Bdellovibrio bacteriovorus HD100: one gene and its partners. The protein of the gene in region 3 binds, or shares a complex with, the protein of the main gene of each other region. Links are inferred from orthologs where the notes say so. Each region holds a gene or a part of one and is shown on either strand. Other genes may lie near its edges.

What was found.
Region 1: pnp (region 3) and pfkA share a complex: the UniProt entries of both Bacillus subtilis proteins name them as parts of the possible RNA degradosome complex. The link is inferred for Bdellovibrio bacteriovorus HD100 from one-to-one orthologs.
Region 2: pnp (region 3) and rny share a complex: the UniProt entries of both Bacillus subtilis proteins name them as parts of the possible RNA degradosome complex. The link is inferred for Bdellovibrio bacteriovorus HD100 from one-to-one orthologs.

The regions. Positions count from the first base shown.
Region 1 is NC_005363.1:3,287,963-3,295,685, forward strand. The notes cover bases 2,597-5,419. They hold pfkA (6-phosphofructokinase), read left to right. Parts: upstream 2,597-3,424; coding sequence 3,425-4,414; downstream 4,415-5,419. Other genes in these bases: BD_RS15455 (hypothetical protein), read left to right, coding at 2,597-2,631; BD_RS15460 (DNA gyrase inhibitor YacG), read left to right, coding at 2,677-2,898; BD_RS15465 (HU family DNA-binding protein), read left to right, coding at 3,060-3,332; BD_RS15475 (ABC transporter substrate-binding protein), read left to right, coding at 4,504-5,419. Also shown: BD_RS15440 (prolipoprotein diacylglyceryl transferase), read left to right, coding at 1-256; BD_RS15445 (hypothetical protein), read right to left, coding at 218-1,135; BD_RS15450 (hypothetical protein), read left to right, coding at 1,238-1,678; more of BD_RS15455, read left to right, coding at 1,924-2,596; more of BD_RS15475, read left to right, coding at 5,420-5,625; BD_RS15480 (branched-chain amino acid ABC transporter permease), read left to right, coding at 5,634-6,536; BD_RS15485 (branched-chain amino acid ABC transporter permease), read left to right, coding at 6,536-7,507; BD_RS15490 (ABC transporter ATP-binding protein), read left to right, coding at 7,488-7,723. UniProt on the Bacillus subtilis protein: Catalyzes the phosphorylation of D-fructose 6-phosphate to fructose 1,6-bisphosphate by ATP, the first committing step of glycolysis.
Region 2 is NC_005363.1:1,124,830-1,132,672, forward strand. The notes cover bases 2,597-5,539. They hold rny (ribonuclease Y), read left to right. Parts: upstream 2,597-3,256; coding sequence 3,257-4,822; downstream 4,823-5,539. Other genes in these bases: BD_RS05405 (cell division protein ZapA), read left to right, coding at 2,597-2,659; BD_RS05410 (5-formyltetrahydrofolate cyclo-ligase), read left to right, coding at 2,686-3,249; tyrS (tyrosine--tRNA ligase), read left to right, coding at 4,819-5,539. Outside these bases: BD_RS05390 (L,D-transpeptidase family protein), read left to right, coding at 1-575; BD_RS05395 (hypothetical protein), read left to right, coding at 589-1,602; BD_RS05400 (hypothetical protein), read left to right, coding at 1,711-2,205; more of BD_RS05405, read left to right, coding at 2,351-2,596; more of tyrS, read left to right, coding at 5,540-6,036; BD_RS05425 (2Fe-2S iron-sulfur cluster-binding protein), read left to right, coding at 6,062-6,868; BD_RS05430 (alpha/beta fold hydrolase), read left to right, coding at 6,932-7,741; BD_RS05435 (HesB/IscA family protein), read right to left, coding at 7,821-7,843. UniProt on the Bacillus subtilis protein: Endoribonuclease that initiates mRNA decay. Initiates the decay of all SAM-dependent riboswitches, such as yitJ riboswitch. Involved in processing of the gapA operon mRNA, it cleaves between cggR and gapA.
Region 3 is NC_005363.1:1,475,591-1,483,409, forward strand. Bases 644-3,562 are described here. They hold pnp (polyribonucleotide nucleotidyltransferase), read left to right. Parts: upstream 644-1,015; coding sequence 1,016-3,109; downstream 3,110-3,562. Other genes in these bases: rpsO (30S ribosomal protein S15), read left to right, coding at 646-915; BD_RS07055 (M16 family metallopeptidase), read left to right, coding at 3,113-3,562. Also shown: tRNA pseudouridine(55) synthase TruB, read left to right, coding at 1-515; more of BD_RS07055, read left to right, coding at 3,563-4,381; dut (dUTP diphosphatase), read left to right, coding at 4,401-4,850; BD_RS07065 (Yip1 family protein), read right to left, coding at 5,317-5,895; BD_RS07070 (hypothetical protein), read right to left, coding at 5,938-6,600; BD_RS07075 (translocation/assembly module TamB domain-containing protein), read right to left, coding at 6,641-7,819. UniProt on the Bacillus subtilis protein: Involved in mRNA degradation. Catalyzes the phosphorolysis of single-stranded polyribonucleotides processively in the 3'- to 5'-direction. Necessary for competence development in Bacillus subtilis.

The DNA.
Region 1 (7,723 bases), 1.8 Mb from region 3 along the record:
GGAACTGGGTGTGCTGTTCATTTTGCTGGGATCCGAAACCACAGCACACTCGCTGCGCCCGAAATTGCTGAAGAATCCAGGCAGCATCTTTTTTCTATGGATGGTCTTGCATGGGATCGGCCGGCTTTTGATGGAAGCCTTCCGCGATGACTTCCGCGGCCCTTCACTGGGTCTGTCGATTTCCAGCTGGATCAGTCTGACGGTGATTGCTTTGGGATTATTCCTGATGATTCGCCGACCAACAAGCCGGAGCTGAACAGCGCCCACCCGTCTGGCACAAAGCCCCTGCCAGATAAGTATCCAGACGACACTGATGGGACGGATACACGTTTCTTAAAAGCTCCGTCGACGCCGGCGCCGGTGTCCACAAAGAAACCTCCGCTGACTTTTGCGAATCATAGCGTTTGAAGAACTGCACCATTTCCACCCCGGTCTGTGCCGTGCGGGCGCAAAGCTCATTGCCACCACAAAGTGCCAGAACTTGCGGGTTGATCTCGGTCACCAGTTCCGGATGTGCTTTCAAAAACTGCGGTAGACATTCTTTCGTGGCATAGAAATCAGACTGACCTTCTGTGGATGACCACTCTGCCCACTGAATTGTCTGGCGCGGTTCACCCGCAATAACATGGCCAATTTCATGGCACAGTATGCCTGCCAGTACCGGCAAGGTTGCCCCTGGCGCCCGCGCCATTCCACCCCAAAGGGATACCTGCATGTATTGTTCTTTATCCTGTGCGAAGGCTGCAAAGTAAGGGCTTTCCCATTCATTCGGAATCACCAAAGGTTTGCCGGTGCCACGAAACACCGGCATGATGTACTTCACCTGAAATTCATTAAGCAGCGCACGATACTGCGCCTCGGTCACATCCGAAACTGCAAGACTTCCCGGCGGCAGGAAGAAGTATCCCGCCTCTTGGGCAAAGGACGTCCCTGAAGTGCGGGCCTTCAAAGGCTTTTGCGTCTGAACCATGGCAATAAGTCCCACCAGAAGAAGTGTCGCCAGAATATAGGGAAGATATTTTTTGGTTTTGCGGCTCATAGGGACAGCAACATACCACACTTCAGGACAAAGTCCCACCCGACAAGAGAATGCATGAAAGTTTCCACCCTGAGTGACAGAAAATGTTCTTTTCATCCCACCTTAGTCACTGAAATCAAACAAAAGCTCATCTCCGGCGGGCACACATTCTGCTAGGACTCAACGTCGACAGTATTTTTTGTAACTTCGGAGGATTTTATGCGCGTATCAATATCTGTTTTGTTGATGTCTTTTGTTTTTTCCACCCAGGCTTTTGCTTCGGCCTTTGATTCATTGAATGATCAAAAGCTGCAAGAGCAGGCTCTGACTCTTTTGGAACAAAATGCAGCTTCGATGCGCCTGACTGGCGATGTTCGCGCCGAAGAAAAACTGACAGAGATTCTGGCTAAAGTGCAGGCTTACAACGACGAGATTCTGACCCGCCTTTCCGAAGGCCAGGATCTGGAAAACATGACCAGCGCTGTTTCCCACACCGACACCAAATGCAGCATTGATCAGGGTGGAAAGTCCGCCGTGTGCAATCTGCTGATCTCCTACCGCCCGCTGGGCGAAACCAACGTTCGCTTCCATGTGGACCTGGATGACGCCGGCAATGCCGTGGGTATTTCCAACACTGCCGACATCACTCGCGGCGACTAAATCCTGTTGTGCTTTCAATAAGTTCACACCCTGTCTCAGATTGAGACAGGGTTTTTGCCATTCTCCGGGGGCTTCGGCCACCGGGCTTCTTCGCGGTCAGTGACACAAAATGGCCGACCTTATAAATAAGTAAACACCTCGGCGCGCCCCAGCTGCATTTAAACCCTCTTTCAACATTCCGACCTGATGGCATGACTCCTGTATTGCAGTGTAAGTGAGGAAAAATATCGAGAGAGAGGTTTATTATGAAAAGGCTCATCGTTTCGTTTATCGCAATCTATAGCGCGCTGATTTTAGCAGCGTGCGGAAAAAGTGGTGGTGGTGGAAACACCAATACCGGTGTGATCCCTAACTGTGCCGTTGGCACTGTGTGGAATGGATCCTCCTGCGTTGTGGTCAATGGCGGCGGCAACGTCGTAACCGGCCCAACCCAATTCTATGACTATAACTATTATGGCAATAACACGAACTACCGCGGCAGCCTGAGCATCGTGAACAGTGGTGCTTACGCAACCTTCCTGAAAGAAGCTTTGGCAGTTTGTGGTCGCACTATCTGGGGTATCGAAGCTGGTTTGGCCAAGTGTGAAAACTGGACATCCGGTTCTTTGATGGTGTCTTTCTCTATCGATGGTTCCATGAGACCGGTGGTCAGATTTGAAGCATACCCTGCTCCAAACTGGTATCAGTACACATTGAGCCTGGGAATCAACGCTGGTGGAGTTGCTTTCAACCCGCTGATTCTTTCCAACAACAACACTTTCAGTCTGATCAACAGCAGCAAAGGCTTTGAAATCCGCGCTCAGGGTTCTTACCTGAACGGTGGCGGCCTGCGCCTGATCCAGGTAATGGTAAAAGAGGGAACTTTGGCGCAGAACCAGTTCGCGTACGAACTTTACTTCCCGCACAATGGTGTTGCGACGAAGTTCGCAACAGGTGTTTTCAAGCGTTACTAAGCTCCGCGTCTTGCACTGGGTGCGGGACATGGATAAATTCCGACTATGACCGAATCTCAATCTCGACAGGTCAAATGCCCGCAATGCGGGCGTTTGGCTTTGTACTCAAGTGAAAATCCCTTCCGCCCTTTCTGCTCTGAAAGATGCAGACTTATTGATCTTGGTGAGTGGGCTTCCGAGTCCTACCGAATTCCCGTCAAAGATTCTTCAAGTGATTCTTTAACTTCCATGGATGATGATGATTATCCAGGCGAAGACAAACATTAGTATCAGCCGCAAATCCACACTCAGAGACCTTTTCACATTTTGCAGTTGACGAAATTCTGATTATGGATTTTCATGGAGCTGTCATTGGATGACGAAGAGTTATCATCACGATTTTATAATCAACATCGGATACACAAACGTGTCCAACAAGAGGAGTTCAAATGAACAAAGCTCAACTTATCGAAAAAATCGCTACTGAAACAAAAGTTTCCAAAGCTCAAGCAGAAGCAATCCTTGATTGCGCTGTAGAAAACATCAAAAAATCCGTTAAAAAAGGTGACGATGTTAAATTGGTTGGCTTCGGTACTTTCACTAAAGCTAAACGTAAAGCTCGCACTGGTCGCAACCCACAAACTGGTAAAGCGATCAAAATCCCTGCTGCATGGGCTCCGAAGTTCCGCGCAGGTGCTGAATTCAAAGCTATGGTTAAGTAATTAACCGAAGTCTTTCGATTTCTGAAAAGGCGTCCCGCAAGGACGCCTTTTTTATTTTGTCTATACGATAAACCTCCGGTAGCCTTGATCCCATGGCTCAGTTTGATAAGAAAATTCAGAAAATTGGTGTGTACACAAGCGGCGGCGATGCCCCGGGTATGAATGCGGCAATCCGCGCAGTGGTGCGTGTGGGGATCTCGCAAAAACTTGAAGTGTACGGAATTCATAATGGCTATGTTGGCATGATCGAAAACAAGATCGAGCCTTTGCAATTGCGTGACATGGCCAACATCATCCAGCGCGGCGGTACAATCCTGAAAACCGGTCGCTCCACTGAATTCATGCGCCCCGAAGGCCGGGCCCGTGCCGCTCAGAATATCAAAAATTTGGGACTTGATGCCCTGGTCTGCATCGGTGGTGATGGCTCCTTCCGTGGTGCTCACGCCCTTTGGGAAGAACATCAGATCCCCGTCGTCGGCGTTCCCGGCACCATCGACAATGACATCTTCGGCAGCGACAAAACCATCGGCTTTGATACGGCTGTGAACACAGCTCTTGAAGCAATTGACCGCATTCGTGACACCGCCGCCTCTCACGACCGTTTGTTCATCGTTGAAGTGATGGGCAGAAACTCGGGCTTCATCGCCTCTCACGTGGGCCTTGCGGGTGGCGCGGAAGAAATCTTCACTCCGGATGCCAACACCACTGTTGAAAAAGCCATCGACCGCATCAACGAAGCCAAATCCCGCGGCAAAACCAGCAGCATCATCATCACCGCTGAAGGACAGAAACCGGGACGCGCGTATGATCTGGCCGATGCCATCCGCAAAAAATCCGGTATGGACGCAAAAGTTTGTATTCTTGGACACCAACAACGTGGTGGCTCCCCGACAGCGGCCGACCGTATTCTTGCCAGCCGCATGGGTGCTGCTGCCGTGGATGCTTTGTTCAAAGGGTATTGCGACGTCATGATCGGCACGGAAGGTGAACGACTTATTCAGGTGCCTTTGGACCTCGTGTACAAGAATGAAAAGAAAAACCAGTTGGATCTGATCTCGCTGGCGAGTGTTCTGGCAACTTAAACCCGTCCTCACGTTTTTACCTTGACCTCGACTGTAGGAGCTTGAATTCTATGGAGTATTCCATTTAAGCAACCCACAGCGAGGTCCACATGAAAAAACTCCTCTTGGCTCTGATTTTGGTTCTGCCACTCATCAGCGGCTGCACCAAAAAAGAAAATGAAATTGTTATCGGTGAATATGATTCCCTGACTGGAAGCGATGCCACGTTCGGCCTCAGCTCCAACAAGGGTGTGCGCCTGGCATTGGATGAAATCAACGCCGCGGGCGGGGTCAAAGGCAAAAAAATCAGCCTGGTGACTTTGGACGATCAGGGTAAAAACGAAGAAGCGGCCTCTGCGGTGACCCGTTTGATCACCCAAAACAATGTCGTGGCGATCATCGGTGGCGTTGCCAGCGGCAGATCCAAAGCCGCTGCTCCGATTGCCCAGTCCAACAAAGTTCCCTTTGTCTCCCCGGCTTCCACGAATCCGGATGTGACCAAGGCCGGTGACTATGTCTTCCGCGTCTGCTTCATCGACCCGTTCCAGGGCATGGTGATGGCAAAGTTCGCCAAAGAAAACCTGAAGATCAAAAAAGCTGCGATCCTGCGTGACGTGAAAAATGACTACAGCGTGGGTCTGGCGGATGTGTTCGCGGCAGAGTTCAAAAAAGGTGGCGGTGAGATCGTTGCCGATCTGAGCTATCAGGCCGGTGACATTGACTTCAAAGCCCAGCTGACTCAAATCCGTTCTAAAAATCCGGAAGCGATCTATGTTCCGGGTTATTACACTGAAGTGGGCCTGATTGCCCAGCAAGCCCGCCAACTGGGCGTGAAAGTGCCATTGATGGGTGGCGACGGATGGGATTCTGACAAATTGTACGAGATCGGCAAAGAAGCCATCAACGGCAACTATTACTCCAACCACTACACCACGGAGTCCACCGATCCTGCGGTGACTGAGTTCATTAAAAAATTCAAAGCCAAGTACAATGAAACTCCGGATGCTTTGGCGGCTTTGGGTTACGATGCTGCCAAAATCCTGGTGGCGGCAATTGAACGTGCGCCAGACTTGTCAGGCAAAGCCATTCGTGATGAACTATCCAAGACCAAAGATTTCCCTGGCGTGACCGGGAAAATCAGCCTGAATGAAAACCGCGACGCTGTGAAAAGCGCGGTGGTCATCCAGGTGGACGGCAACAACCGCAAGTTTGTGACGACCATCAACCCATAAGGACGTGCATGCAGGATTTCGTACAGCATTTGATCAACGGAGTGAGCCTTGGATCCATCTACGCATTGATCGCCCTGGGCTACACGATGGTGTACGGAATCCTGAAAATGATCAACTTCGCCCACTCGGATGTTTACATGGTGGGCGCCTTTGCCGCCTACTATTTCGCCCGCTGGCTGGGAATTGAAAACAACCCCGGCTTCAGCACTCTTCTGACCCTGATTGTAATCACGATGATCTGCTGCAGCCTTCTGGGGCTGGTGATTGAACGCCTGGCGTACCGCCCGCTTAGAAACTCACCAAAACTGAACGTCCTGATCACCGCCATTGGTGTCAGCTTGTTTTTGCAGTATTCCGGTCAGGTGGTTTTTGGAGCCGATCCCAAAGTCTTTCCTGAAGTCATGAAAGACTTTGTGATCTTCTCTATCGGCATCGTTGAAGTCCGCTCTTTTGATGTGACGGTTCTGGGTGTGGGCATTGTTGCCATGCTGGGACTGCAGTTCCTGCTGTTCAAAACAAAAATGGGCCGTGCCATGCGGGCGGTGAGCGCCAACCCGATGGTGGCCAGCCTGATGGGTGTGAACCCGGACCGCATTATTGCCTTCACGTTTGTTGTCGGATCCTCTCTGGCCGGAATTGGCAGTGTTCTGGTCGGCATGAAGTATCCCAAGATTGACCCGCTGATGGGCATGATGATCGGCATGAAGGCGTTTGTCGCCGCAGTTCTGGGTGGCATCGGCAACGTCGGTGGTGCGGTCCTGGGTGCGATGATCATGGGCCTTTCCGAAGAAATGGTCGTGGCTTATCTTTCCAGCACCTACCGTGATGCTTTGGCCTTTGGAATTCTGATTGTGATTCTGATCTTTAAGCCGGCAGGTCTGCTGGGTAAATACTCTGTGGAGAAGGTCTGATGAAAGCCTTAAAAAACCCGGCACTGACACTGCTTTGTCTGGCGGTCCTGGGACTTGGACTGGATTTTGGCGTCAATGCCTACATCAAACTGATCCTGCTTTTTGCCACTGTGAACTGCCTGCTGTCGATGAGTCTGAATCTGGTCAATGGTTACACCGGACAGTTTTCTTTGGGGCACGCAGGTTTTATGGCGATCGGGGCTTACTTTTCCGCTTACGCTTCCACCAAGTGGGGCTTTCTGCCTGAATCCCTGCAACTGCTTCAATCCTTTGTCTTTGTCATCGGTGCGGGTCTTGCCGCTGCGGTGGCTGGCTTTCTGGTGGGTCTGCCTTCATTGCGTTTGAAGGGTGACTATCTGGCCATTGTCACTCTGGGTTTTGGCGAAATCATCCGCGTGGCGCTGCTGAATATGGATTTCCTGGGGGGACCGCGCGGTCTTTCCGGCATTCCCAGCTTTGGTTCATTCCCGTTTGCCTTTATGTTTGCATCCGTGTGGCTGGTGATTTGTTTCTTCACCATCTGGCGGGTCATGCATTCCAGTCACGGGCGCGGGTTCTTGAGTGTGCGTGAAGACGAGATCGCTGCGGAAGCCATGGGTATCAACACCACCCGCATGAAAGTAAAAGCTTTTGTGCTTTCCAGCTTCTTTGCCGGTGTGGCGGGGGCTTTGTTTGCGCACTTTACTAATTTCATCAATCCATCCTCTTTCACCTTCCTGCAAAGTGTGAATGCCGTGATCATGGTGGTTCTGGGTGGCATGGGTTCCATGACCGGCTCCATCGTGGCGGCGGTCATCATCACCGTTTTGCCAGAAGCCCTGCGCCCGCTGCAAGAACTGACCGGTGTGGATCTGCGCATGGTGATCTATTCCCTGGCTTTGATTCTGATGATGATTCTTCGACCAAAAGGTTTGTTCGGGGATATGGAATTCAGCGATGTTTGGAGAAAATATGTCCGACGTTCTGCTTGAGGCCCGCAAGATCACCATGCAGTTTGGCGGCCTGAAAGCCGTTGACTCTTTGGAATTCCAAATCAAAAAAGGCCAGTTGGCTGGCCTGATCGGACCCAATGGTGCCGGCAAGACCACAGCGTTCAATATGCTGACGGGGGTTTATCAGCCCACTTCCGGCGAAGTCCTGATGGAAGGTCAAAGTCTGAAGGGCCTGGCACCTTATGAAATCTCCCA
Region 2 (7,843 bases), 350 kb from region 3 along the record:
GTCAGGAGTATTTGAGAAAGCACCGCATGCGACTCATAAGAAAATCAGATGGTAAAGAGGTAATTCCATCAGACGAACTGTTACAAAGTCTTTCTCGCAGCAATTTTCCATACCTATTGCGCCAAGATCCTTGGAGAAAGAATGCTTTGGGTTCTATCAAGTTTCCATTGCCAAATGAATGGTCCATTTATTTGCATCATACGGATAATCCAGATCTGTTTGATGAGAGCAAGAGACACTTAAGTTCAGGGTGCGTTCGCCTGGAAGATCCATTCACTTTTGCTGAGTATATCTTGCGTAACAACGTGGCGGTCAAGTCAACGCAGACAGATGACTACTGGCCCAAGGATAAACTGGAGTCCTTTGTGCCGCCGGAAAAGTCAGAAGCTTATGTCGATCGTGAAAACTGGGAAAAGCGCATTCACTTGAAGGTGCCAGTTCCAGTTTACCTGATGTATCTGACGGTGGATCGCGCCCAAGACGGTGCGGTGAGATTCGTGAAAGACGTCTATGGTCAGGACGAGCGTGTGGCAAAAACAATGAAAGCAGTGAGACATGGCAATGAACTATTCTAAAGGAGCCATGAATATGAAAAAGCAGCTTTGGACAGTATTGTCTGTGATGTTGTTTGCTGGTTCAGCCTGGGCTCAGGCTATGGGATCGCTGGCAGTGAATGGTGTGGGGGGCGAAAATCAGGGCTTCCGCAAAGTGAAGGCCGTTCGGTGCGACACAACCAAGCGTGGCAGTTGCGATAACCCTGTGTTCTTTGATTTGAATAAGCCGACTGCAGTTCCGGCTGGCATGTATATCGTCGGCTTTGAGAATTCGATCAATCCCGACCTGGTGGAGGTCCGTCAAGGATCGACGACGACTTTGCAATTGGAGAGAATCGATATTCCTGTGAACATGAGAGATCAAAAAGTCCGTGTCTATCGTGATATGTCTAAGCTGGTTGAGCAGCAGAAGATCTACATGACAATGTTCTATATGAAACGTCATTTCTTCTTCCTGGATAAAGATAACTTCGGTGATCTTTATCTTGCGGGTGCTTGGGAGCGTGACTTTGTTCAGCGTTTTACCTACGAAGCTTGCGATAATGTTCAAGACGGTGATGATGCTCCCGCATCAGTTAAGCGGGCTGTGAAGATTTGTGAGGCTTGGGGCGCAGCAAGATCCCCCAAGGATCTTAGAAGTCTGTTCAATTTCAACGTGGTTGAACAACAGAAGGATGGCTCATTCGATCAGATATGGGTGTCTGCACCTTCGGACTCACTTGTTATGAGGCATCCTCCATATTTGGTTGCTGTACCTTTGAAGAACTCGACCTTCGTGTCCGTCTTCCCCGGCGCGTATCGCATTAACGTCGAAGGCAAAGATGCTAATGGGAAAACAATCAAAAACGTCTCAATTGAAGTCGGAAACTACTCCAAATCCGGCAGTACTTTGGGTTTTTCATTGAACGTGGATGGCCTTTTCACTAACCTAGGTGAAGGGGATTGCGCATCGGCACGTACATGGGAAACTGAATCCCGTGCGTATTGCACGAGTGATGATCAGGAAGGTTGCGACCGTTCTGCCGCATCAAGCTGCACTCCCATGTAATGGGAAAAGGGAATGCATAAAATTGTTGTAAGTTTATTGTTTGTTTTTGGGCCTCACTTTGCGGGGGCTCAAGGCATAAAACCAGTCTCTGTTTCGTATGAAAACCTCATGCGATGCTTCCCCGAGCTTCAAGATGAAAAGCTGTCATTCAAGGTCGACCTCAACCGACTGAAGGACATCATGGACGAAAAGTTCGTGACCTCCCAATCGCAGCTGCGTCAAAGAAAGATCCACTATCTGAACGCTGACAAAGAGCTGATGAACCTGATCCTGCGAACCAAGTTTGCCGGGGCCAAGAAGGTCGAAACTGAACTTATTTTGCAGCAAGTCGACGAAAAGGGTGTCATCACCGATATCAAGCTGACAAACAATCAGCGTCTGAATCCAAACCAGGACACGATCAACAACTTCCTGCTCAATGGAGTGATTAAATCAGACGAATACTCCTATAATGACACGAAGCTTAATAATGTGATCTCGACCTACCGCCGGAACTTTAAAGAGATCCAGGAGATTGACCTGAACGACCGGGAAGGCAAACGCTCCGTCCACTGTGAAAACCAGAAGGATCTCGGCATTATATGCACCTGTTCTAAAAAATAAATCTGTTGAATATCGACCTTTTAGATATATACTTTTCCTTGTGTTGATCTAGGATTTTTCTAGAGTTTTAAAAGGTTTAGGCATTCGAGGTCGAAAAGTTCGAAAGACTTCCAGACCCATAGATTCTGCAGCTGTTGAGGTGCTAGTGACATCTGAGAAAAAAACCTACAATTTCCTAATTGCGGGTGTCCCTTACAAATTAAAAACCTCTCATGACGACGCGACTGTTGAAGAGCTCGTTGAATTTGTAAATTCCAGAATGAATCAAGCCCTTGGTGTCACCAAGAATGGCTCCTATCAGAATGCAGCCGTGCTGACGGCGATGAATCTTGCTGAAGAACTTATTCTATTGAAACGCAAAGCCCACCGCGAGTTGGAAAAACTTGAAGAGAAGGCCTTGCAACTTTCAATGGATCTGGAAAATTCCAAGAGCAACAAGGTTTTGAACAACTGACTTTGTTTTGATTTCTTGGAGTGTCCATGCCAGTTTCCTGGAGCTCTAAAAAGGACTGCCGGTCCTTCTTTAAATCTCTTTGTGCCCAAGAGTTTGCACAAGGTCTAGTTCAACAACAACAGCAGCTCGACGCCCATCTGCGTGATTTTATGAAATCACAGACGGGGGTTTGGGGAGCCTACCGGGCCTTGCCCGAAGAGGCTCAGGTCGAAGAGGTGTTTCACATCCTTCACCTGAAATGGGCCTTCCCCAAAATGCGCGAGGGTCTTTTGGAATTCTATGAGACCCGGGATTTCGATCTCGGGCCCTACGGAGTGCGGGAACCAAAACCCGGCTCTTTCCAAAGATCCCTGGCCGAAATGTCCGGTCTGCTGGTTCCCGGTTTGGTTTTTAATAAGAATGGCAATCGCCTCGGTAAAGGAAAAGGGTTTTACGATAAAACCTTGAAATCCTTCCCGGGGGTGAAAGTCGGAATAGGCTTTGATTTTCAAGTCACTGCCGATCCGCTTCCCACCGAGCCTCATGATGTGAAAATGGATTTCCTCATCACAGAATCAGGACTGGTCGATTGCAAGAAGCATCAGGAGTAAATGAATCATGGAGATCGTAATCAGCGCCATTATCGGCCTGCTCATCGGTGGAACAGTCGTCTTCGTTATTAAACGTCTGCAGGACAACAACAAAAAGAAATCTGCACGTTTCGAAGCAGAACGCATCGTCAACAAAGCCAACTCGGAAGCGGCTAAAATCAAAAAAGAGTCCGAAAACAAAGCCAAGGATTTCGAATCCCGCGCCCGCAAGAATGTCGAGCAGGACATTCACAAACAAAAATCCACTTTGAAAAACAAAGAGTCCCAGCTGGAGCGCCGTTTGAAAGAGGTCGAAGACCAGTTCAAACAAAAGATGGAAGAAAACGAGCGCTATCTGAACTCTTTGAAAGACCGCGAGGAAAAAATCGCGATCTCTGAAAACCGCATCAAAGATCTTGAGAAAAAAGGCGAGGCTCACATTGGGGAGCTGAAGCAAAAGCTTGAGTCCGTAGCCGCCATGAGCCAGGACGAAGCGCGCCGCCAGTTGCTGACAGCTTTGGAAGACGAAGCGAAACAGGAAGCAGCGAAGAAAATCGCCCAGATCGAAGAAGAAGCAAACAAAGAATCCGAGAAAAAAGCCAAGCGCATTCTGGCAACAGCTTTGTCCCGCTTTGCTTCCGAGTACACGTCTGAAAGAACTGTCAGCGTTCTGGCTCTGCCAAACGACGAGATGAAGGGTAAAATCATCGGCCGTGAAGGTCGTAACATCCGCACGTTGGAAGCCCACTGCGGTGTGGATCTGATCGTTGATGACACGCCAGAAGCAGTTGTGATTTCCGGTTTCGATCCGGTTCGCCGTGAACTGGCTCGTCGTACCATCGAAAAGCTGATGGAAGACGGTCGTGTTCACCCGGCACGTATCGAAGAAGTTGCCGAAAAGCAGCGCAACGAACTGATGAAATCCATGAAAGAGGAAGGCGAGCGCCACGTGATGGAGCTGGGCATTCCGAACATGCACCCTGAACTGGTGAAAATCATCGGTGGTTTGAAATACCGTTCTTACCAGGGGCAAAATGCCTTGAATCAGTCTTTGGAAGTGGCGACGATTGCCGGTCTTCTGGCGGCTGAACTGGGTGTCAGCGTGAAGCTGGCTCGCCGTGCAGGTCTTTTGCACAATATCGGTAAAGCGATCGATCACACCGTGGAAGGCAGCTATGCTTTCGTGGGTGCTGAAGCCGCTAAGAAATACAATGAATCCGAAGATGTTTGTCATGCGATCCGCGCCCACGATGAAGAGGAAAAACCTCACTCCATCCTGGCTTGGATTGTTCATGCAGCTTACACTCTTTCCAGCTCTCGTCCGGGCGCACGTCGTCCACAGATGGATACCTTCATCCATCGTTTGGAAGACCTGGAAAGCATCGGCAACAGCTTCGACGGCGTTTTGAAAACATTGGCCCTGCAAGCCGGTAAAGACATCCGCGTGTTGGTTGAATCCAGCCGTGTGACCGATGATCAGGCCGTGATGTTGTCCCGTGATATCGCTCGTAAGATCGAACGCGAGATGCCTCAGGCCGGTCAGGTGAAAGTCACTGTGGTTCGTGAAACCCGTTCTGTGGAGCATGCAAGATGATGAGTCCTCAGGAGCAGCTGGAAAGAATCAAATTCGGCACGGCCGACTTCATCAATGACGAGGACATGCTTAAAAAACTTAAGCGCTCGATCGAGACGAAGAAACCTTTGAATATCAAACTGGGTGCAGATCCAACACGTCCGGACATCCATCTGGGCCACACCGTTGTGATCAACAAACTGAAAACCTTCCAGGATCTGGGGCACAAGGTGTCCTTCCTGATCGGCGATTTCACAGCGATGATCGGGGACCCCTCCGGTAAAAACAGCACGCGTCCGATGCTGACTCGCGAAGAGATCGAGGAAAACGGCCGCTCTTACGCAAAACAAATCTTCAAGATTCTGGATCCGGAAAAAACCGAGATCGTGTATAACTCCAGCTGGATCATGAAAATGACACCGGCGGAATTCATCACCATGACTTCCAAGTACACCGTGGCTCAGTTGCTAGAGCGCGAGGACTTCACCAAACGTTACAGATCCGGCACTCCAATCGGTATTCACGAATTCATCTATCCTTTGACTCAAGGTTACGATTCCGTGGCTTTGAAAACGGATGTCGAGCTGGGTGGGACGGATCAGAAGTTCAATCTTCTGGTCGGTCGTGCGATGCAGGCCGCTTACGGAATGGAAGCACAGTGTGTGCTGACCATGCCGATTCTGGAAGGTATCGACGGCGTGAACAAGATGTCCAAGTCTTTGGACAACTATATTTCTGTAGTGGATACTCCAAAAGACATGTTCGGAAAAACTATGAGAATTTCCGACGAGCTGATGTACCGCTGGTACGAGCTTTTGACTGACGTCGGTGCTGCTGGTTTGAATCAGCTGCGTGCGGATGTGGCCGAAGGCCGCAAGCACCCGCGCACAGTGAAAGTGGAGCTGGCAAAATTCCTTATTAAACGTTTCCATTCCCAGGCTGAAGCGCAAGCGGCGGAAGACGAGTTCAACCGCATCTTCGTGGAAAAAGGTCTGCCGGATGAAGTGCCTGACTTTGAAGTCGAAGCCGAGACCCAAATGGGGCTGGCGGCATTGATGGTGAAAGCCCAGCTGGCGGCTTCCAACAGTGAAGCCGGTCGCCTGATCCAGGGTGGAGGTGTTCAGATTGACGGCGAGAAGGTTTCCGACCCTCGTTTGAAAATCGACCTGAAGTCCGGAGCAAGCTTCGTGCTGAAAGCCGGTAAAAAGAAATTCGTTAAGATTGTTGTTAAGTAGTCAGAACTGATCGGGGATCCGAGTTATGAAAATCAAATTTCTTCCGCAGAATATCGAAGTCGAAGGAACTCCTGACAAGAGCCTTTTGCAGATTGCAACGGAGAACAAACTGGAAATCCGATCCATCTGCAAAGGTGTTCCATCCTGTGCGGAATGCCGGGTGCGTATCGCCGAGGGCGAGTCCAACACTCTGCCCCCGACGAAAGCCGAGTTGAGCCTGATCGGAACGAGTCACTTTATTGATGGCCGCCGTTTGAGCTGCCAGGTTCGTTGTTATGGCGATGTCACCGTGGATCTGACTGAACAGGTTCAAAAGAGTGAAAACAAAGTCAAAAAAATCAGGGGCTTCCGCGCCAACAAACAGGTTGAATCCAAGGCCGTCAACGACACGATGCTTTTGACTGAAAAGCCGGAAGACCGTCCACAGCATCAGCAGGCAGACCGCAGTGCTGACTCAGCTGAAATTTCTTCTGAGATGGCCGCTGAAGGTGAGGCGACAGAGCAATCTCAAAGTCAGCCAAAGCAACAGCAGCAGCAACAACAAAAGCAGCGTCAGCAGCAACAGAACCGCCCGCAGCAGCAAAAGCAGCAGGGTGGTGGCGGTGGCAATCGCAACCAGCAGCAGAATCAAAAGCAAGGTCAGCAGAAACAAGGCGGCCAGCAACAGAAGCAGGGCCAGCAAAAACAGGGGCAGCCGAAGCAGCAGCAAAATCAAAAGCCGCAGCAACAGCAGAACCAGAATCGCAATCAGAATCAAAATCGCAATCAGCAGCAGGGCCAGAAGCCCCCGCAGAATCAGCAGCCAAAGCCGGACCGTAAGGACGATCAATAATCCACGCGGTCTGGACCTGTGGGCAGTGTCCTGTAAACAGATCTTTACCGATAAGTTTCAAGGATGTCACACAAGATCACTTTCCGGGAACGGGGACAAGGGCCACTGCTAATACTTCTTCATGGTTATGGAGGAAGTGTTCACCATTGGGAATCCATCGCGGAAACCCTGTCGGCTCATTACCGTGTGATCGTTCCTAATCTAAGCCACATCTACATGAGCAGCGATAAGCTGTTCTTTACTGTGCAAATCGAAGCCGTCGCCAAGTTTATCCGTGAAAACTTCCCGGGTGAAAAGGTCAGTCTTGCAGGTTTAAGTTACGGTGGCGCTTTGTCCTGGGGCCTGGCCACGCAGCATCCGGATCTGGTTGAAAAAACTGTTTTGATCAATCCGATGGTGACCGATCCTATTCGCCACTTCCTGCCTAAAGAATTGAAATTCTTTTTCGCCATTCCGCTCAACTTAAAAAGTGTCTATGTGATGCTTTCAACTCCGATGGGGCGGGCGTTCCTGAAGCGTTCGGCGCAGATCTTCCGCGATGAGCGCAGTGAAGGGGTGGTTTCGGTGGAAACACTCAAAGGCCGCAAGCTGCAGTTTGTGGCGCACATGATTCATCATTTTGCCTGGATCCTGCGTTCCGAGGACTGGGCTTACTGGCACACGCGTTTGTACGCTTACCGCGGTGAATGCCGGTTGATCTTTGATGAAAAGGATCTGCTTTTTGATCAGACGGCCTATCGTCATTTTGCCAACCATATCGGCTGTGAGGATGTTGTGATTTTGACGGGTGCGGGGCACCTGGCAATTAAAACGCAACCCGAAGAAATCTCCCGTCTCATACGTGAGTTTTTAAGCGAATCCGTCGCAGCTTAAGATCAGATTCTATTTTGACCGAAAAAGAAAAAGGGAGTCGTGAAGACTCCCTTTTTTGTTTTTGCATGTAAGGATAAAACTAAACGTTGAAGCTGGAACCGC
Region 3 (7,819 bases):
GGGGCGAGCAGGAAGTGACCATTCCCAAGAAGGTCATGAAGTTCTGGGATATTGAACCTGTGGAAATCGGCTCTGATTGGGCAGAATTTGATATCAAATGCAGTAAGGGCAGCTATATCCGCACCTGGATCGACCTGCTGGGTAAGGCCTTGGGGTGTGGGGCGGCGATGAGCGGCCTGCGCCGGACGTGGTCTTCACCGTATAAAATTGACCAGGCTCAGACTCTGGAGCAGATCGAGGCTTCGGTCAAAGGCGGCTCTTTAGGCCCTGCTTTTGTTCCCATGGAGCTGGCGCTGCCTCAGGTGAAACGTATTCGAATCAAGGGGCAAGACAAGGTCCTTTTGGGGAATGGCCAGATCAGCCATGACCTCAGATCCCAGCTTATTTCGGCCTTCAATCCCGATGTGGACCAGTACATTCAGGTTCTGGCCCAAGAGGGGGGCGAGCTTTTGGCCGTTATTGGCCTGGAGCCCGGCCGGGGGTTCGTTCTACGCAGGGTATTTAAATACTCTTGACCCGTTTGGGGCTTGGGTTTAAACCATAACTTCACAAAAAATCTCTCTGGAGCGACAGCCATGACGCCCGAGGGGGATGTGATAACTAAAACCATTTCAGGGCAACCTGGAAACACTTAAGGAGACGCTAATGGCAGTCACTAAAGATCAAACATCTCAGATCGTAAAAAAATTCAAAACTTCTGACCTGGACACTGGTTCCTCTGAAGTTCAAATCGCTCTTTTGACAGCGAAAATCAACGATTTGACAAACCACTTTGCGAAACACAAAAAAGACCACCACGGCCGTCGCGGTTTGGTGACTATGGTTAACAAAAGAAGAAAACTTTTGGACTACCTACATCGCAAAGATGTTAAAAAATACCAAGACCTTATCAAGGCTTTGGATATCCGTAAGTAATCAAAAGATTCTAAATGCAATGAAGGGGCGCAGAGCCCCTTCGTCGTTTCAAGCCACAGCAGCAGAGCATAAGGCTCTGTGATAACTTCAAGGAGATTTAATGAAAACGACTGTCACAACATCGGTGGGTGGAAAACAAATTACCATCGAAACAGGCCGTTTGGCGAAACAAGCGGATGGCGCCGCTTTGGTAAGCTCCGGTAACAACATGGTTCTTGTTACTGCAACTTCCTCAAAAAAAGCCTCTGAACTGGATTTCTTCCCTCTGACTGTTGAGTACATTGAGAAGTTCTACGCAACAGGCAAAATCCCAGGTGGTTACTTCAAACGTGAAGCAAAACCAACCAACGACGCGGTTCTGATCGCTCGTCTTATCGACCGTCCAATCCGCCCTGTATTCCCTGAAGGCTACCGCCACGAAACACAAATCGTTGCGACGGTGTTGTCTGCGGATGGCGCATTCCCACTGGAAATTCTAGCGAGCCTTGGTGCATCCGCGGCTTTGCATTGCTCTGACATTCCATTCAACGGCCCGACAGCAGCTGTGCAAATCGCACGCGTTGACGGTCAGTTCGTTGCCAATCCAACTCCACAGCAGATGGAAAAATCTGACATGGACATGATCGTTGCGGGTACTCGCAATGGTTTGTTGATGGTTGAAGGTGAAACGAAATTCATCTCTGAAGCAGACGCCTTGGCAGCCTTGAAATTCGGTCACCAGTCTTTGATTCCTCTTCTGAACGCACAGGATGAGTTGCGTGAAAAAGCCGGTTCTGTGGCGAAACGCGCTTTCACTGCTCCATCCATCGATGCAGACTTCAAAGCCAAAGCTGAAAGCCTGTTGAGACCTAAAATTGCGGCGGCTCTTTCCATCAAGGAAAAACAAGACCGTTATGCAGCTGCCAACGAAGCAGCAGCAGAAGCTGAAAAAGCTCTTCTTGCTGACATCGCTGACAAAGAGCTTTTGAAGCAGCGTAAAAAAGAACTGAACTCTATCGTTGAAGATCTGAAATACCAGGAAGCTCGTTCCATGATTCTGGATCGCGCTGTTCGTATCGACGGTCGTGACGTGAAAACTGTTCGTCCTATCGCGAACGAAGTGGGTATCCTGCCTCGCGCTCACGGTTCCGGCTTGTTCACCCGTGGTGAAACTCAAGTATTGGGCACTGTGACTTTGGGTACGGCTGATGACGAACAAATGGTGGATTCACTGTTGGGTCTTCAGAAGCGCAAGTTCATGCTTCACTACAACTTCCCTCCATACTCTGTGGGTGAAGTGGGTCGTATGTCCGGTACCAGCCGTCGTGAGATCGGTCACGGTAACCTGGCTGAGCGCGCGATCAAAGCGGTTCTTCCAGACTTCGAAAAATTCCCTTACACAATCCGTATCGTGTCTGAAGTTTTGGAATCCAATGGTTCCTCTTCCATGGGTACTGTTTGCTCCGGTATCATGGCATTGCTTGACGCCGGTGTTCCTTTGAAAGGCAACGTTGCCGGTGTGGCAATGGGGCTGATCAAGGAAGGTGACCGCGTTGCGGTTCTGACGGACATCCTTGGTGACGAAGATCACCTGGGTGACATGGACTTCAAAGTGGCGGGTTCTCCTGCGGGTATCACTGCTTTGCAGATGGATATCAAAATTGACTCTGTTTCCTTCGAAGTGATGGAGCAGGCTTTGGCGCAAGCTAAAGAAGGCCGCGCTCACATCCTGAACGAAATGGAAAAAGTGATGAAGGTTCCTCGTGGTCAGATCTCTGAATTTGCACCTCGTATCGAAACCATCAAAATCAAGCCAGACAAGATCCGTGAAGTGATCGGCTCCGGTGGTAAAGTGATCCGTGGTATCACTGAAGCTACTGGCGTTAAGATCGAGATCCAGGACGACGGTACTATCAACATCGCGTCTGCTGATCCGGAAGCAACCAAGAAAGCAATTGCAATGATCAACGACATCATCGCTGAAGCTGAAGTGGGCAAGACCTACAAAGGCCGCATCGTGAAAATCGCTGAGTTCGGTGCTTTCGTTGAAATCCTTCCGAACACACAAGGTCTTTTGCACATCTCTGAAATCTCCAACGAACGTGTACGCGCAGTTTCTGACGTACTAAAAGAAGGTGAAATCATCGATGTGAAAGTTCTTGAAGTGGACCGTTCTGGTCGCGTCAAGCTTTCCCGCAAGGCTTTGCTACAGTAATAGATGAATACAAAGTTCAAAAAATCTGAACTTTCTAACGGGATCCGGGTGGTGAGTGAACTCCATCCAGGGTCCCGTGCCGTTTCTATGGGTATTTGGGTTTTGACGGGCACTCGGGATGAAACTCCTGACGTGGCCGGGATCTCTCACTTGCTTGAGCACCTTGTGTTCAAGGGCACCAAAACCCGTTCAGCCTATCAAATTGCCAAATCCTTGGAAGCTCTGGGCGGAGAGCTGAATGCTTACACCACCCGCGAGTACACTTGTTATCATGCTCTGGTTCTGAAGGATCACTGGGAAAAAGCCCTGGATGTTCTGGCAGACCTGGTTTCGAACATGAAGCTGACCCAGAAGGAGTTCGACCTTGAAAAAGGCGTGATCCTTCAGGAAATCGCCATGTCCGAAGACAGCCATGAAGACATGGTCTATGACGTGTTCTATGAACAGGTCTATGGCGCACATCCATTGGGTCGTCCTATTCTGGGTACGCCGGTATCGGTGGCGCGCATGAAGCAGACCCAAGTGATGAACTATTATAAAAAAACCTACACCGGCAAAAATATCATCGTCAGCGCCTCCGGGTGCATTGATCATGATGATCTGATGGCCGGGATCCAAAAGCGCCTGGGCGCAAAAAAGAAAAGCGAACTGAAGAACACCCGTCGCGTGCCACGCTGGTTGAACCGTCGTCACGTCGTTGAAAAACAGGCGGAGCAGGTTCACATGCTGTTGGGTCTTCCGACAGCCAGCTTCCAGGACAAACACCGTTTTGAGGCGGTGGTCACCAACACTTTGCTGGGCGGGGGGATGACCTCGAAGCTGTATCAAAGTGTGCGTGAAAAAAGAGGTCTGGTTTATTCCATTCACTCCAGTCTGAACACCAACATTGATTCCGGCATGCTGACAATTTATGCCGGCACCGAGGCGAAAAACGCGCGCAAGGTGGGGGATCTGATTTCGAAAGAGTTCGCCAAGATCCGCAAAGCGGGTGTGACCAAGGCGGATGTTGAGATGTGTAAAACTCAAGTCATCGGCAGTATCCTGCTGGGATCTGACGACATTGAAAACCGCATGACCTCACTGGCCGTGAACGAGATGGTCTTTGGCCGTTATCGCGCGGTAGAGTCCGTCATTGATGAAATCAAAGCAGTGACAGTGGATTCAGTGAATGAGTATATTCGCAACGTCCTGGATCTGGACAAAGCCGCAGGCGTTCTGCTGGGACCTGAAGTGACCAAGCTTCAGGACTGGTGGCAAGATCTAAAACTGTAAATTTTGGGAAGGGCATCATATGCAAAAACTGGCTGTAAAAATCAAAAAACTCGAAAACTTCCATGGCGATCTGCCTCAGTATCAGTCTTTGGGCGCCAGTGGTTTCGACGTGCGTGCCCAGCTTGCAGGTCCAGTGGTTTTGAACCCGGGCGAAAGAGCGATGATCCCAACCGGCCTCAGTTTCGAAATCCCACTGGGTTACGAAATCCAGGCGCGCCCCCGCAGCGGCTGGGCAGCAAAAAGCGGCCTGACTGTCCTGAACACTCCGGGCACCATCGATGCTGACTATCGCGGCGAAGTAAAAATCATCGTGATCAACCTGGGCAACGAAGCGGTCACCATCAACGATCAAGAGCGTTGTGCTCAACTGGTGCTAGCACCCGTAATCCAAGCACAATTCGAACTGGTTAACGAACTAAGCGACACCGAGCGTGGCGCAGGCGGGTTCGGCTCCACTGGAAGAGCTTAAGCGCGACCGTTGAAAAAGGCCCATCTGACTTCGTTGTCGGGCCTTTCGCTTCACTTCGACGTGCAGGAGCACGCCTCCGTTGCGCGAAAAACCCTCCGCGTGGCAATCGGACCTCCTGTCCGATTCCCTTCGGGCAAGGCTCGAATGGCCTTCATGGCCATTCGATGCATCTGGACCTTTTTGAACGGTCGCTTGTTTTGGTGGTAGAGGGGAAAATTATGAAGCAACGTCAAAAAGAGCACCTTTAGGTGCTCTTTTTTTGTTTCAAGATAAGCCCGTTGTTAAATTTAACCCGAGAAAGAGGGGCTGTCTTGGCTCTGGCAGACTGATGCCAGAAACGGAAGCGACCTCCGTGGGCGCCACGATGGCGCGCACCCGCGCGCAGCGCGGGCCACGGCAGAGCCCGGACGGCGTGTCGCGGAGTTGCAGGCAGCAGACTGACGGAGCCAAGACAGGCCCGTCGTATCTACCCCAGGCGTTCAAGACGGGAGATGTCGATTCTGTTCCAGAGCCAGATGATGAAGACGATGGCGAACAGGATTGTGACTAATCTGAGGGCGCGGCGTTTTTCCATCTGGAAGTTTTCAGTCAGGCCCACCGCCATCAGCAGTGCGGTGAAGGCAAAGCCCAACAGGGTGATCGGTGGCAGCAGTTCAGATCCCACTTGGAAAATAAAGAACGGGATGTTCGCAAAGAGCACCAGCGTGAAGATCTTGCGCAGGGAACAGGTGCGTTTTTCAAAGACCTGGAAGTAATAGTAAATGAACAAAGAACCGATGAAGGTCGTCACGGCAGCGACCATCGGGGATACAATGATGCCACCCATGATGCGGAAGAAGTTTGGTGGGACAAGGCCGGTTAAAACTCCGGATAAGATCGACAGGGCCACCAACGTCATGATCAACAATGGCCAATTCCAGTCGGGAAGAGTTTTGATTTTTTCAACCGGGTGGCGAAGATAGTTGATGATATAGCGGATGACCTCTTTGGTCATTTCAAAAGAGGGCTGCTGCTTGTTCGGGGTGACGTCACGATAGTCGCTCATTCCATTATCTCACCACCACGATTTAGGTCTGGCAAGGTGTATTTAGGATTCCCGAAGATCCATCTCCGCCAAAGTTTGCGCGCGCTCAAGCAAACGGCCGGAGTTTTCAAGGGCTGTGGCGGGCAATGCCCCCAGTGAACTTAAGCTGTTCAAGTCCTTGCGACGGACCCACTGTTTGTGCAGATGATACCCCAGATGTAAGAACAGACTGCCTTTGGGAGTGTCCCTCATCTCGATCTCAGCGACCGGCAAAGGGAAGGCCCGCAAATCTCCGGGGCCGGTGTCTTTGCCGCTGTCGCAGATGCGTGTAATGCTCATCACGGACGGGGATCTTTTGCGTAAGACATCCTGGAATTCAGTGAACGTAGGTGTATCAAGTACCAGGTGGAATTTTCTATTCTGGGACTCCTGCTGATTCAGGAAATATTCAAATCTCTCCTGGCGCAGCCGGGGATTGTTCCAGGGCAGATGCAGAGTGAAGACCTCGTAGCCGTGTTCTGCCAAATAAGGTGTGTACAGATTCCAGTACGAACTGAAGTAAAACATCGAACGGGGGCCGGTCAGAAAAAGCACTGGCCAGCGAGTTAATAGACAATTGGGCTTTAGTTCAAACGCAAAGTCTTTGCGACGTCGGGCCCGGTTGGTCAACAAAGCCAAGCCCAGAAAGAAAACAGCCAGGGAAAGGGTCAATATAATTACGTCCACGTTTGATTATAGAAATTCTTCCGCAGAAAAATCAAGGCCTCTAGAACCGGCGCATCCATTCCAGCAAGGTTTGTACAACATCGGCGCGGCTGTCTTCCTGGCTCAGTTCCGTGCGCACGGACCAGTTGCCTCCAAGTCGGCGGCGCAAAGTGAACTGGCGTTGTTCGGTCATGTTCGACTGCATGCTAAAGGTGGTGTTGTCATCCAGACGCATTCGCGCGGTGTAGGACTGGCTGTTGGGATCATAGCTGATGGATTGAATCGGGGTCGAAGATAAAAACATCAGCGAGAACAAACCCAGGGCTCCGTCAGAAACGGCCCGGCTCATGTTCGATGTCGAGTTGACTTCGTCTTCATTCAGTTCATCCAAAGATTTGTCGAAGAGCAGCACCGAAAGGATCTGCTGCTGATTCAGCTGCGGGTCGCTTTCCAGATTCACGATTGGGCGTTGGGTGTTTCCCAGTAACAATATACGGATGTTCACTTCCGGATTGGAATAAGAGATCTTCCCGGAAAGTTCCGGAGCTACGGTGTCCGGGTGGAAGATTAAGTCCACATTGTTGACTGTGGCTTTTTTGCGGAAGAATTCAAACGGAAAGCTTTGCACCATGACTTTACCTTGGGGCTTACGATCACTTTGTACCTGCATGTCCAAGGCGACCGGCACCGGGCTTTGCAACAGGTTTGAAGAAATCAGCACGGGCTTTTCGGTTTTGATATTCACCGACCACAGCAGTTCAAACGGAATCCTGGATGTGGGGGCGGGTTTTTCCTCTTCAATAATATCCAGGTCTTTGCGCATAACAAAGCGCTTGTCGGGCAGAACTTGAGGAGGGACCGCCAGGCGCAGAGGCGGGGCCTGCAAATGCACGTCTTGCAAAACGACATCGGCATGAACCTTCAATCCCCGGGGTTTTAAAATCTTACCCAGTGTTTCCAGATCAGCAGTGGCCTTCACGAAGAGCTTTTGATTTTTGGAGCTTAAGCGGCTCTGCGCAGTGGCATCGGCCTGCAGGGGTGAATCCAGATCCGTTAGCTGCGCGTGCACATCAAGTTCGATGTCGCCGGTCAGCACATGCAGGGGAGCGGGCACGGCAAACGGGGTCGATTCGAACAGATCCTTCCAAACCACAAAGTCAGGGATGCGCAGGTGGATCTCGGTCGCGGCTTTGGCGGCGGTGAGTTGCAATGGCTTCTGCAGTTTGATTTCCACTTCGCC